DNA from 3 places in the Tardiphaga sp. 768_D3_N2_1 genome. Region 1 is predicted to be linked to each of the others. Evidence: predicted binding sites of a transcription regulator. Region 1 holds the regulator's gene; each other region holds the start of a gene.
What was found. Region 1 encodes HrcA, which represses chaperone genes, less so after heat shock. Its sites were predicted from a motif close to GTTAGCACTCNCNNNNNGNGAGTGCTAAC; they were not measured.
Positions count from the first base shown of each region.

Region 2: AB8A27_RS01225 (co-chaperone GroES) is a predicted target of HrcA. The motif match lies at 1,517-1,545, and genes of this name have one in related genera.
Region 3: AB8A27_RS15500 (co-chaperone GroES) is a predicted target of HrcA. The motif match lies at 1,594-1,622, and genes of this name have one in related genera.

Region 1 is NZ_CP197245.1:5,378,253-5,381,526, reverse strand. Features, by position in the region: gene grpE (nucleotide exchange factor GrpE) at 63-659, opposite strand; gene hrcA (heat-inducible transcriptional repressor HrcA) at 776-1,864, opposite strand; gene rph (ribonuclease PH) at 2,019-2,741, shown strand; gene rdgB (RdgB/HAM1 family non-canonical purine NTP pyrophosphatase) at 2,846-3,274, shown strand, end outside.
Region 2 is NZ_CP197245.1:246,488-249,761, forward strand. Features, by position in the region: gene AB8A27_RS01215 (MFS transporter) at 1-761, opposite strand, end outside; gene AB8A27_RS01220 (hypothetical protein) at 797-1,324, opposite strand; gene AB8A27_RS01225 (co-chaperone GroES) at 1,635-1,931, shown strand; gene groL (chaperonin GroEL) at 2,081-3,274, shown strand, end outside.
Region 3 is NZ_CP197245.1:3,273,830-3,277,103, forward strand. Features, by position in the region: gene AB8A27_RS15485 (dipeptidase) at 1-296, opposite strand, end outside; gene AB8A27_RS15490 (cupin domain-containing protein) at 398-937, opposite strand; gene AB8A27_RS15495 (usg protein) at 1,046-1,330, opposite strand; gene AB8A27_RS15500 (co-chaperone GroES) at 1,750-2,067, shown strand; gene groL (chaperonin GroEL) at 2,108-3,274, shown strand, end outside.

The DNA of each region.
Region 1 (3,274 bases):
CACTGGCAGCAGCGTGTGCTGTTATCACCCGCTTTCGCGGGTGATGACAGCCAGAGACGCTGTTACTCCGAAGCCGGTGCAGCCTTGACGCCGCCCTTCGACACGCCAACCAGCGCCGGGCGCAGCACGCGCTCGCCGATGGTGTAACCGGCCTGCACGACCTGAACGACGGTTCCCGCAGGCACCGATGCATCCGGCACTTCGTACATCGCCTGCTGGAAGTTCGGATCGAACTTCTCGCCCGACGGATCGAACTTCTTCACGCCGTTCTTTTCCAGCGTGTTGAGCAGCGAACGCTCGGTGAGTTCGACGCCTTCGAGCAACGCCTTCAAACCGGCATCGGCCGCCGCCTTGGTTTCGGCCGGGATCGCGTCGAGCGCGCGCTGCAGGTTGTCGGCAATGTCGAGCACGTCGCGCGCGAAATTGGCAATCGCGTAGGTGCGGCCGTCGGCGACTTCCTTCTGGGTCCGCTTGCGCAGATTTTCCATCTCCGCCAGCGTGCGCAGCATCTTGTCGCGCGCGTCCGCGGCTTCCTTAGTCAGAGCCTCGACCGAATTCGGTTCCGGATCGTCCGGCATGATGTAGGGCTTGGAGACCACCGGATCGGCGGCCGCTGCCGTCTTGTCCTGATTGTCGTTCTGCCCATTGGAATCAGTCATCACGCCGCCTTCTCAAAAACACGCCAAAATGGTGGGATTGCTGAGCGGGATATCGGGGTTTAAGCGTCGAAAATCAAGCGCAACCAGCCGGAATGCGGGATCTGGAACCGGCCCTGTCAGCCACCGAGCATGCGGCTGACGATGCGCGCCGCGTAATCCACCATCGGGATCACCCGCGCATAATTCAGCCGGGTCGGGCCGATGACACCGAGAACGCCGACAATATGGCCGGCGCCGTCGCTATAGGGCGCAATGATCGTGGACGAGCCGGACAGTGAGAACAGCTTGTTTTCCGAGCCGATGAAGATGCGGACACCTTCGGCCGTCTCCGCCCGGCCGAGAAGGTCGATCACCTCGCGCTTGGCTTCCAGATCGTCGAACAGGTGGCGAACACGCTCCAAATCCTCCAGCGCGTGCAGGTCCTCGAGCAGATTGGCCTGGCCGCGCACAATGAGCTGCCGATCGTCCTTCTCGCCGCCCGACCAGCTGGCGATGCCGGCGGCGATCACCTTCTGGGTCAGTTGATCAAGCTCGATCTGGCTCTGGGCCAACGCAGTTTCCAGCTCCAGCCGGGCTTCGGCCAGCGTCCGGCCGCGAATCCGGGCATTGAGGAAGTTCGAGGCCTCGTTCAGCGCTGATGACGGCACGCCGGGCGGCAGGGTCAGGACGCGATTTTCAACCTGACCGTCTTCGGCCACCAGCACGACCAGCGCCTTTTCGGGCTCCAGACGGACGAATTCGATGTGTTTCAACCGCACATTGGACTTGGCGGTCAAAACTACCGCCGCTGCGCGGGTTAGGCCGGACAGCCGCGTCAGCGCCTCGCCGAGGGCCGCCTCCACGGTCTGCGAGCGACCCACCGAAGACAGCTGCTGCTGGATCGACTGCCGCTCCGGCTCAGTGAGGTCGCCGACCTGCATCAGGGCATCGACGAAAAATCGCAGTCCGAGTTCGGTCGGCAGCCGTCCGGCAGAGGTATGCGGCGCGTAGATGAGGCCAAGCTGCTCCAGGTCCGACATGACGTTGCGGACCGAGGCCGGCGACAGGGGAACCGTGATCAGGCGCGAAATATTGCGCGAACCGACAGGTTCGCCGGTAGCGAGATAACTCTCGACGATCTGCCGGAAAATCTCGCGCGACCGCTCATTGAGCTGGGCGAGCCCGGCATGCGGCGAGATCAGGCCGATCGGATCGTGGTGGGCCACAGGCAACTCCTTGAGGACCTAATTTGTCGCTCCGGCGGGCCGGATACAAGCACCATTGCGTGCGTGGAACCTGCCCCTGCCCTTGCCGCTACGGTCCGTGGCCCCTAAAAGCACCGCGAACAGGCTTTCTCTGGACATTTGGAAGGATTTTCTCATGCGGCCAAGCCGTCGTGCGCCCGATGAACTGCGCGCCGTGTCGCTGGAACGCGGTGTCGTCAAATATGCCGAAGGCTCCTGCATGGTGAAATTCGGCGACACCCATGTGCTGGTGACCGCCACGCTGGAAGAGCGGCTGCCGCCATGGCTCAAGGGCCAGGGCCGCGGCTGGGTCACTGCCGAATACGGCATGCTGCCCCGCGCCACGCTGGAACGCACCCGCCGCGAAGCCGCATCCGGCAAGCAGGGCGGCCGTACCGTCGAAATCCAGCGACTGATCGGCCGTTCGCTCCGCGCTGCTGTTGATCTCGAAGCACTCGGCGAACGCCAGATCACTATCGATTGCGACGTGATCCAGGCCGACGGAGGCACCCGCACCGCGTCGATCACCGGCGCGTGGGTTGCGTTGGCCGACTGCATTTCGTGGATGAAAGCCCGCAACATGTTCAAGAACGGCGGCGGCAACGTGCTGCGCGACAATATCGCGGCAATCTCCTGCGGCATCCATCAGGGCACCCCGGTGCTCGATCTCGATTACGCCGAGGATTCGGAAGCCGACACCGACGCCAATTTCGTGATGACCGGCGATGGCCGCATCATCGAGGTGCAGGGCACCGCCGAAAAGACGCCGTTCACGCAGGACGAGTTCCTGAAGCTGATGGCGCTGGCGCAGAAGGGCGTCGGCCGGCTGGTCGAATTACAGAAGATGGCGGTGACCTGAATCGAGATCGTCGTGCCCGGCGCATGCCGGGCATCCGCGCCTTGGCCGCGCGTGAAGACGTGGATGGCCGGGACAAGCCCGGCCATGACGGAGTATTATTTTTCATGACCCAACATCGTCGAATCACTGGCAAGCTCGTCATCGCCACCCACAACCCCGGCAAGCTTGCCGAGATGCGCGACCTCTTGGCCCCTTACGGCATCGAGGCCGTGTCGGCCGGCGAACTCGGCCTCCCCGAACCCGACGAGACCGGCGATACCTTCAAGGCCAATGCGGCGATCAAGGCGATTGCTGCGGCCAATGTCGCGCAATTGCCGGCCTTCGCCGACGATTCAGGCCTTGTCGTCAATGCCCTCGATGGCGCGCCCGGCATCTATTCGGCGCGCTGGGCTGGTGAATCCAAGGACTTCACCGGGGCGATGACGCGCATCGAACGCCTGCTGCAGGAACGCGGCGCGACGACGCCTGAGAAGCGCACCGCACATTTCGTCTCGGCACTCTGCGTAGCATGGCCCGACGGTCACGTCGAAGAA
Region 2 (3,274 bases), 5.1 Mb from region 1:
GTTGCAGCACTGAGCCCGCCGCGCTCCAGCAGCGCCAGCAGGTTCGACGTCACGCCCGACAGAATGAAGCTGTAAAGCGAGAAGGCCGCCGCCAGCAGGATGAATGGCCAGCCTTCCGGGCGCAGGGTTGCCTGCTGGGGGACGACAACGGCGTCCGCCACGGGCAGAGGTGCGGCGGCGACATGGCGCGGCAATGCAAAGGCATGAAGCGGCGCAACGACAAAGGCGAAGACGGCTGCAAAGGTCAGATAGGTCCCGCGCCAGCCGACATTCTCCAGAAGCAAATGCGTGGCAGGCCAGCCGACCGTCGAGGCAAAGCCGCCGGCAAAGGTCACGAAGGTGATCTGCCGCCGCGCCGAAGCCCCGAAGATCCGCGTCAGCGTCGCGAAGGCGGGATCGTAGAGCGACGCAGACATTGCAGCGCCGAGCAACAGCCAGCAGGCCAGATAGGTCGCGGGATGATCGGCGATTGAAAACAGAGCGAGACCCAGGGCGCCGGCCAATGCGCCCGATGCCATGACGACATTGCCGCCGTGACGGTCGATCAACCCACCAACCACCGGCGACAGCAGTCCCGATACGATCAGCCCCAGCGAAAAGCCCGCCATGCCGAAGGCCAGCGACCAGCCATGTGCCGCCGTGACATGCGGCATGGTCAGCACCGGTGGATAGATCAGGATGCCCCAGGTCAGGATCTGGGTGAATGCCAGCACGAGGACCGCGCGGCCCGGTCCGAAAACAAGGTCGCGCAGTCGGTGCATGATCTCACATTGTCAGCAGAATAGCGGGACCCGCCCTACGCCTTCGGTGCGCAGCGGACATAGACCATGTTGCCGTAGCGGACCGCTGCGTCCTTGTCGATGAAGCGCGTGACGAGAATCCGGCCATCGAAGGAGACGATCTCGCGATCCTTCTCGCCGCCAGCGGGACCAGCCGGGCCGATATAGTTCTTGCCGCTCTGTGAGCCCTTGAGGCGCAATTCCTGCGGCGTCGCTTCGTCGGCGAGATGCATGATGACGCCACCGGTGGCGCCCTGACCGATGATATAGGGCTGCTTGCACTGGCCGCGCGCGGCGTTCTCGGTGCGAACGCGATCGTTGGGGTTCATGTAGGACGCCAGACCCCAGCGACCGACGAGTTCTTCCGAGCGGATCGAGGCTGGCAGCTCCGGCGCCGGCGGGGGCTCCGGCGGTGGTGTCGGCTGCGAGTTCCCCAGACTGAAACCGCTGAAGCCGCTATACGAGCCGCACCCGCCCAGCGACAGCGCCAAAGATGAGGCGATCGCCAGATTGGCGACCGTGCGGGCGTAGCGTGACCTGATCATATCATCCCCTAGAGCAAATTCCCCGGCTGCCCATCCCGGCAGCCAAGCGCAAAACACCTGACAGCGCAATGAGGTCGGCAGAATTACGCCGACTCTCCATTATGGTTTCCAGATCATCCTATATTGGCCTCACCAAGGCCTTAAGGCCTCGCTTGACTCAAAAAGCGTCTGGCCATATCTCCCGGACGCTCAATTAGCACTCCCGGAGCGCGATTGCTAAGGGAATGAGCCGGCCGCCCCGAGCGGTCCGGCTGGATCCCTGCCCGCCTCCGTGATGGCACCCAGATCGCAAACCCAAAGGGACACTCCCATGGCCAAGACCAAATTCCGCCCGCTGCACGACCGCGTCGTCGTCAAGCGCATCGTCGCCGACGAGAAGACCAAGGGCGGCATCATCATCCCGGACAGCGCCAAGGAAAAGCCGTCTGAAGGCGAAGTCGTCGGCGTCGGCCCTGGCGGCCGCGACGAAGCCGGCAAGCTGATCCCGATCGACATCAAGGTCGGCGACAAGGTTCTGTTCGGCAAGTGGTCGGGCACCGAGATCAAGCTCGACGGCGAAGAACTCCTCATCATGAAGGAGTCGGACATCATGGGCGTGATCGCCTAAGCCGCCACACACTCTCCCTCATCCTGAGGAGGCGGCGCAGCCGCCGTCTCGAAGGATGAGCCGCAAGTTATACCCCATCAGCTCATCCTTCGAGACGCGGGCAAGTGCCCGCTCCTCAGGATGAGGGTTCTCACAAGGAGTCATCTCACATGGCAGCCAAAGACGTTAAATTCTCCGGAGACGCGCGCGATCGCATGCTGCGCGGCGTCGACATCCTCGCCAACGCCGTCAAGGTCACGCTCGGTCCGAAGGGCCGCAATGTCGTGATCGAGAAGAGCTTCGGCGCTCCCCGCATCACCAAGGACGGCGTCACCGTCGCCAAGGAGATCGAGCTCGAGGACAAGTTCGAGAACATGGGCGCGCAGATGCTGCGCGAGGTCGCCTCGAAGACCAACGACAATGCCGGCGACGGCACCACCACCTCCACCGTGCTCGCCCAGGCGATCGTGCGTGAAGGCGCCAAGTCGGTCGCTGCCGGCATGAACCCGATGGACCTCAAGCGCGGCATCGACATCGCCGTCACCGCCGTCATCAAGGACATCGAGAAGCGCGCCAAGCCGGTTGCTTCCTCCGCTGAAGTCGCCCAGGTCGGCACCATCTCGGCCAACGGCGACAGCGCCATCGGCAAGATGATCGCCCAGGCGATGCAGAAGGTCGGCAACGAAGGCGTCATCACGGTCGAAGAGAACAAGTCGCTCGATACCGAAGTCGACATCGTCGAAGGCATGAAGTTCGACCGCGGCTATCTGTCGCCCTATTTCGTGACCAATGCCGAGAAGATGACGGCAGAGCTCGAAGATGCCTACATCCTGCTCGTCGAGAAGAAGATCTCCAGCCTGCAGGCTATGCTGCCGGTGCTTGAAGCCGTCGTACAGTCGGGCAAGCCGCTGTTGATCATCGCTGAGGACGTCGAAGGCGAAGCCCTCGCTACCCTCGTCGTCAACCGCCTGCGCGGCGGCCTCAAGGTTGCGGCCGTCAAGGCGCCGGGCTTCGGCGATCGCCGCAAGGCGATGCTGGAAGACATCGCGATCCTGACCGGCGGTCAGCTCGTCTCGGAAGACCTCGGCATGAAGCTGGAAAGCGTCACGCTGGCGATGCTCGGCCGCGCCAAGAAGGTGGTGATCGACAAGGAAAACACCACCGTCATCAATGGCGCCGGCAAGAAGCCCGCCATCGAGGCTCGCGTCAACCAGATCAAGGCGCAGATCGAGGAAACCACCTCGGACTACGACCGTGAAAAGCTGCAGGAACGTCTGGCCAAGCTGGCCGGCGGCGTTGCGGTGATCAAGGTTGGCGGCGCGACCGAAGTCGAAGTGAAGGAAAAGAAGGACCGCGTGGATGAC
Region 3 (3,274 bases), 2.1 Mb from region 1:
ATGGCCAGTTCGGCGACGACGGAATTGCGCGCCTCGTCCATCGTCAGCGGCTCGGGAAGCGGCACGGCGTAGCGTCCGCCCGTCATCTGCGCCATGAATCCCGATGACGCCTGAGCCGCCGGCGAATACAGCGCGAACAGCCCGCCGACGAACGCGCCGGCCTTCGCCTTCGGCAGGTCGATGTGACCGGCGGCTTCCCCGGTCAGGAAGTCGGATACCGGATCGTGCGATTGCGATTTGTACAGCCGCAGCAGCACATCGTTGTGACCGTCGAAAACCGGAACGGATGCAGTCATGAGATACTCGTTGAGAGCCAGGGCAGCGACGGGCTCAGCATAGCTGATTCAACGTCACTGCGACGCGCGAACAAGGCACGCGTCGCATTTCCGCACGCGAACTACCGGACTTCCACCGTCTTGAACTCCGCCGGAAGGATCACTTCCAGCAATTCGCAATTGTCGGAGTAATCGCGGATCAGGTGCCTGATGCGCGGCGGCTGGGTCCAGCTCGAGCCCTGACGCATCAATGTCTCGCCCTCGCCCTCCATGTAAGTCTTCACCCATCCGTTCAGCACATAGACCAGCTGAAACTCGGCATCGTGATAGTGAAGCTTGGAGACCTCTTTCGGATCGCAAGGCCCGATCAGCCGGATGACATGCGCGTGCGCCAAACCGCTGGTCGCAGCGGCGACGCCGAGATCGCGATACTTCGCATAGGCACGCAGGCCGTCGCCGAGAAATGCTTCTTCCTGATAGTGACTGATCGCGACGCGCTGCTTGCGGCGCGGGCCGGGCTTCGCAGCGACGCTCTTCGCGCTCGGCTTTGCCGGTTTACCGACAGAGACTTTCTTTGCCGCTTTCGCCACCGCCCGTGTCGCAGACTTCTTCGTCGCAGCCGTTTTCAGCGCGCTCTTTGACGTTCGCTTCAGCTTCGCCATGTCGTGTTTCCCACCCGGCGCAATGCCAAACAAACGGCCAGCGCGTGTGGAGAACCTAGCGGTAGTTCAGCACAGCGGCAATTCATCCGGCGCGTTGAGAGGCGCGGACTAGTGCAACCGGAAGACGCCATCCACGGCACGAAGCTCGGCCGGCTTGATCAGTTTCGAATGCGCGACGGTGACCGCGAATAATGGGCCATCGAGCTTCTCTTGCCAGAAGTCGAGGAAATCCTTTAGCGCCGGAAATTTCGGAAACAGATCGTAGTTCTGCCAGACATAGGTCTGCAGCAGCGAGGGGTGATCGGGCATGCGGTAGAGGATCTGCGCCGTCGTCAGTCCGTAGCCAAGCACCTGCTTTCTGAAATCGTCAGAAGCTGCATTTCTCGAGACCATGTTCAACCTCCATGGACAGAGCGCATTCGGCTAAGTGGATTCCGGTTTGACGTCGAACTTCGCTCTGCTCTCCTTTGACCGCGCTGACTGCAGCGAACCGGCTTCCACTTCGCCCATGACAACACGATGCATGAAATGTGACGCAAGCAACGTCTTCATCACAAGCTTAAAAGTTTAATAATGAGTTGAAAGCCCAGCGTTAGCAGCAGCTTACCGCGATTGCTAACGCGTCCGGGGACTGGTGTCGGAGGACCTTAACCAATTCTGGCACCCGTCATATTTGAGTGCCAAAAAATTTGGTACAGACCCTTGCCGGTGGGGAACGTTCGGCCTATGTCCGGACCAGCTGCGCTGGCACTTGTTGGCACAGACTGCCAATTTAAATTTCTCGAGCATCTACAGAAACTTAGGAGGACTGCATGAAATTCCGTCCGCTTCACGACCGCGTCGTGGTCAAGCGTATCGACGCCGAAGAGAAGTCAGCTGGCGGCATCATCATTCCGGATAGCGCCAAAGAGAAGCCCTCCCAGGGCGAGATCGTTTCCGTCGGCCCCGGCGGCCGTGACGAATCCGGCAAGCTGGTCCCGCTCGACGTGAAGGTTGGCGAGCGCGTCCTGTTCGGCAAGTGGTCGGGCACCGAGGTCAAGATCGACGGCCAGGACCTGCTGATCATGAAGGAAAGCGACATCATGGGCGTCCTCGAAGGTGCCGCTCCTGCCAAGAAGAAGGCCGCTTAAGCGCCTTTCCCCTCCATCCTGATTTTCAAGGAAGCAAAACATGTCAGCCAAAGAAGTAAAATTCGGCGTTGATGCCCGCGACAAGATGCTGCGCGGCGTCGACATTCTCGCCAACGCGGTGAAGGTCACCCTCGGTCCGAAGGGCCGCAACGTCGTCATCGACAAGTCGTTCGGTGCTCCCCGCATCACCAAGGACGGCGTCACCGTCGCCAAGGAGATCGAGCTCGACGACAAGTTCGAGAACATGGGCGCCCAGATGGTGCGCGAAGTGGCCTCGAAGTCGGCCGACGCGGCCGGCGACGGCACCACCACCGCCACCGTGCTCGCCCAGGCGATCGTCCGTGAAGGCGCCAAGTCGGTCGCTGCCGGCATGAACCCGATGGACCTGAAGCGCGGCATCGACCTGGCTGTGGAAGCCGTGGTTGCTGACCTCGTCAAGAACTCCAAGAAGGTCACCTCGAACGACGAAATCGCCCAGGTCGGCACCATCTCGGCCAACGGCGACAGCGAAATCGGCAAGTTCCTCGCCGACGCGATGAAGAAGGTTGGCAACGAAGGCGTCATCACGGTTGAAGAAGCCAAGTCGCTCGAAACCGAACTCGACGTCGTCGAAGGCATGCAGTTCGACCGCGGCTACATCTCGCCCTACTTCGTCACCAACGCCGACAAGATGCGCGTTGAATTCGACGACGCCTACATCCTCATCAACGAGAAGAAGCTCTCCTCGCTGAACGAGATGCTGCCGCTGCTCGAAGCCGTCGTGCAGACCGGCAAGCCGCTCGTCATCGTCGCTGAAGACGTCGAAGGCGAAGCTCTCGCCACCCTCGTCGTCAACCGTCTGCGTGGCGGCCTCAAGGTTGCCGCCGTGAAGGCTCCGGGCTTCGGCGATCGCCGCAAGGCCATGCTGCAGGACATCGCGATCCTGACCGGCGGCCAGGCGATCTCGGAAGACCTCGGCATCAAGCTGGAAAACGTGACCCTGCAGATGCTCGGCCGCGCCAAGAAGGTGATGATCGACAAGGAAAACTCCACCATCGTCAACGGCGCCGGCAAGAAGGCCGACATCGAAGCACGCGTGGCGCAGATCAAGGCGCAGATCGAAGAGACCACTTCGGACTACGACCGTGAGAAGCTGCAGGAGCGTCTCGCCAAGCTGGCTGGCGGCGTTGCCGTCATCCGCGTCGGCGGCGCGACCGAAGTCGAAGTG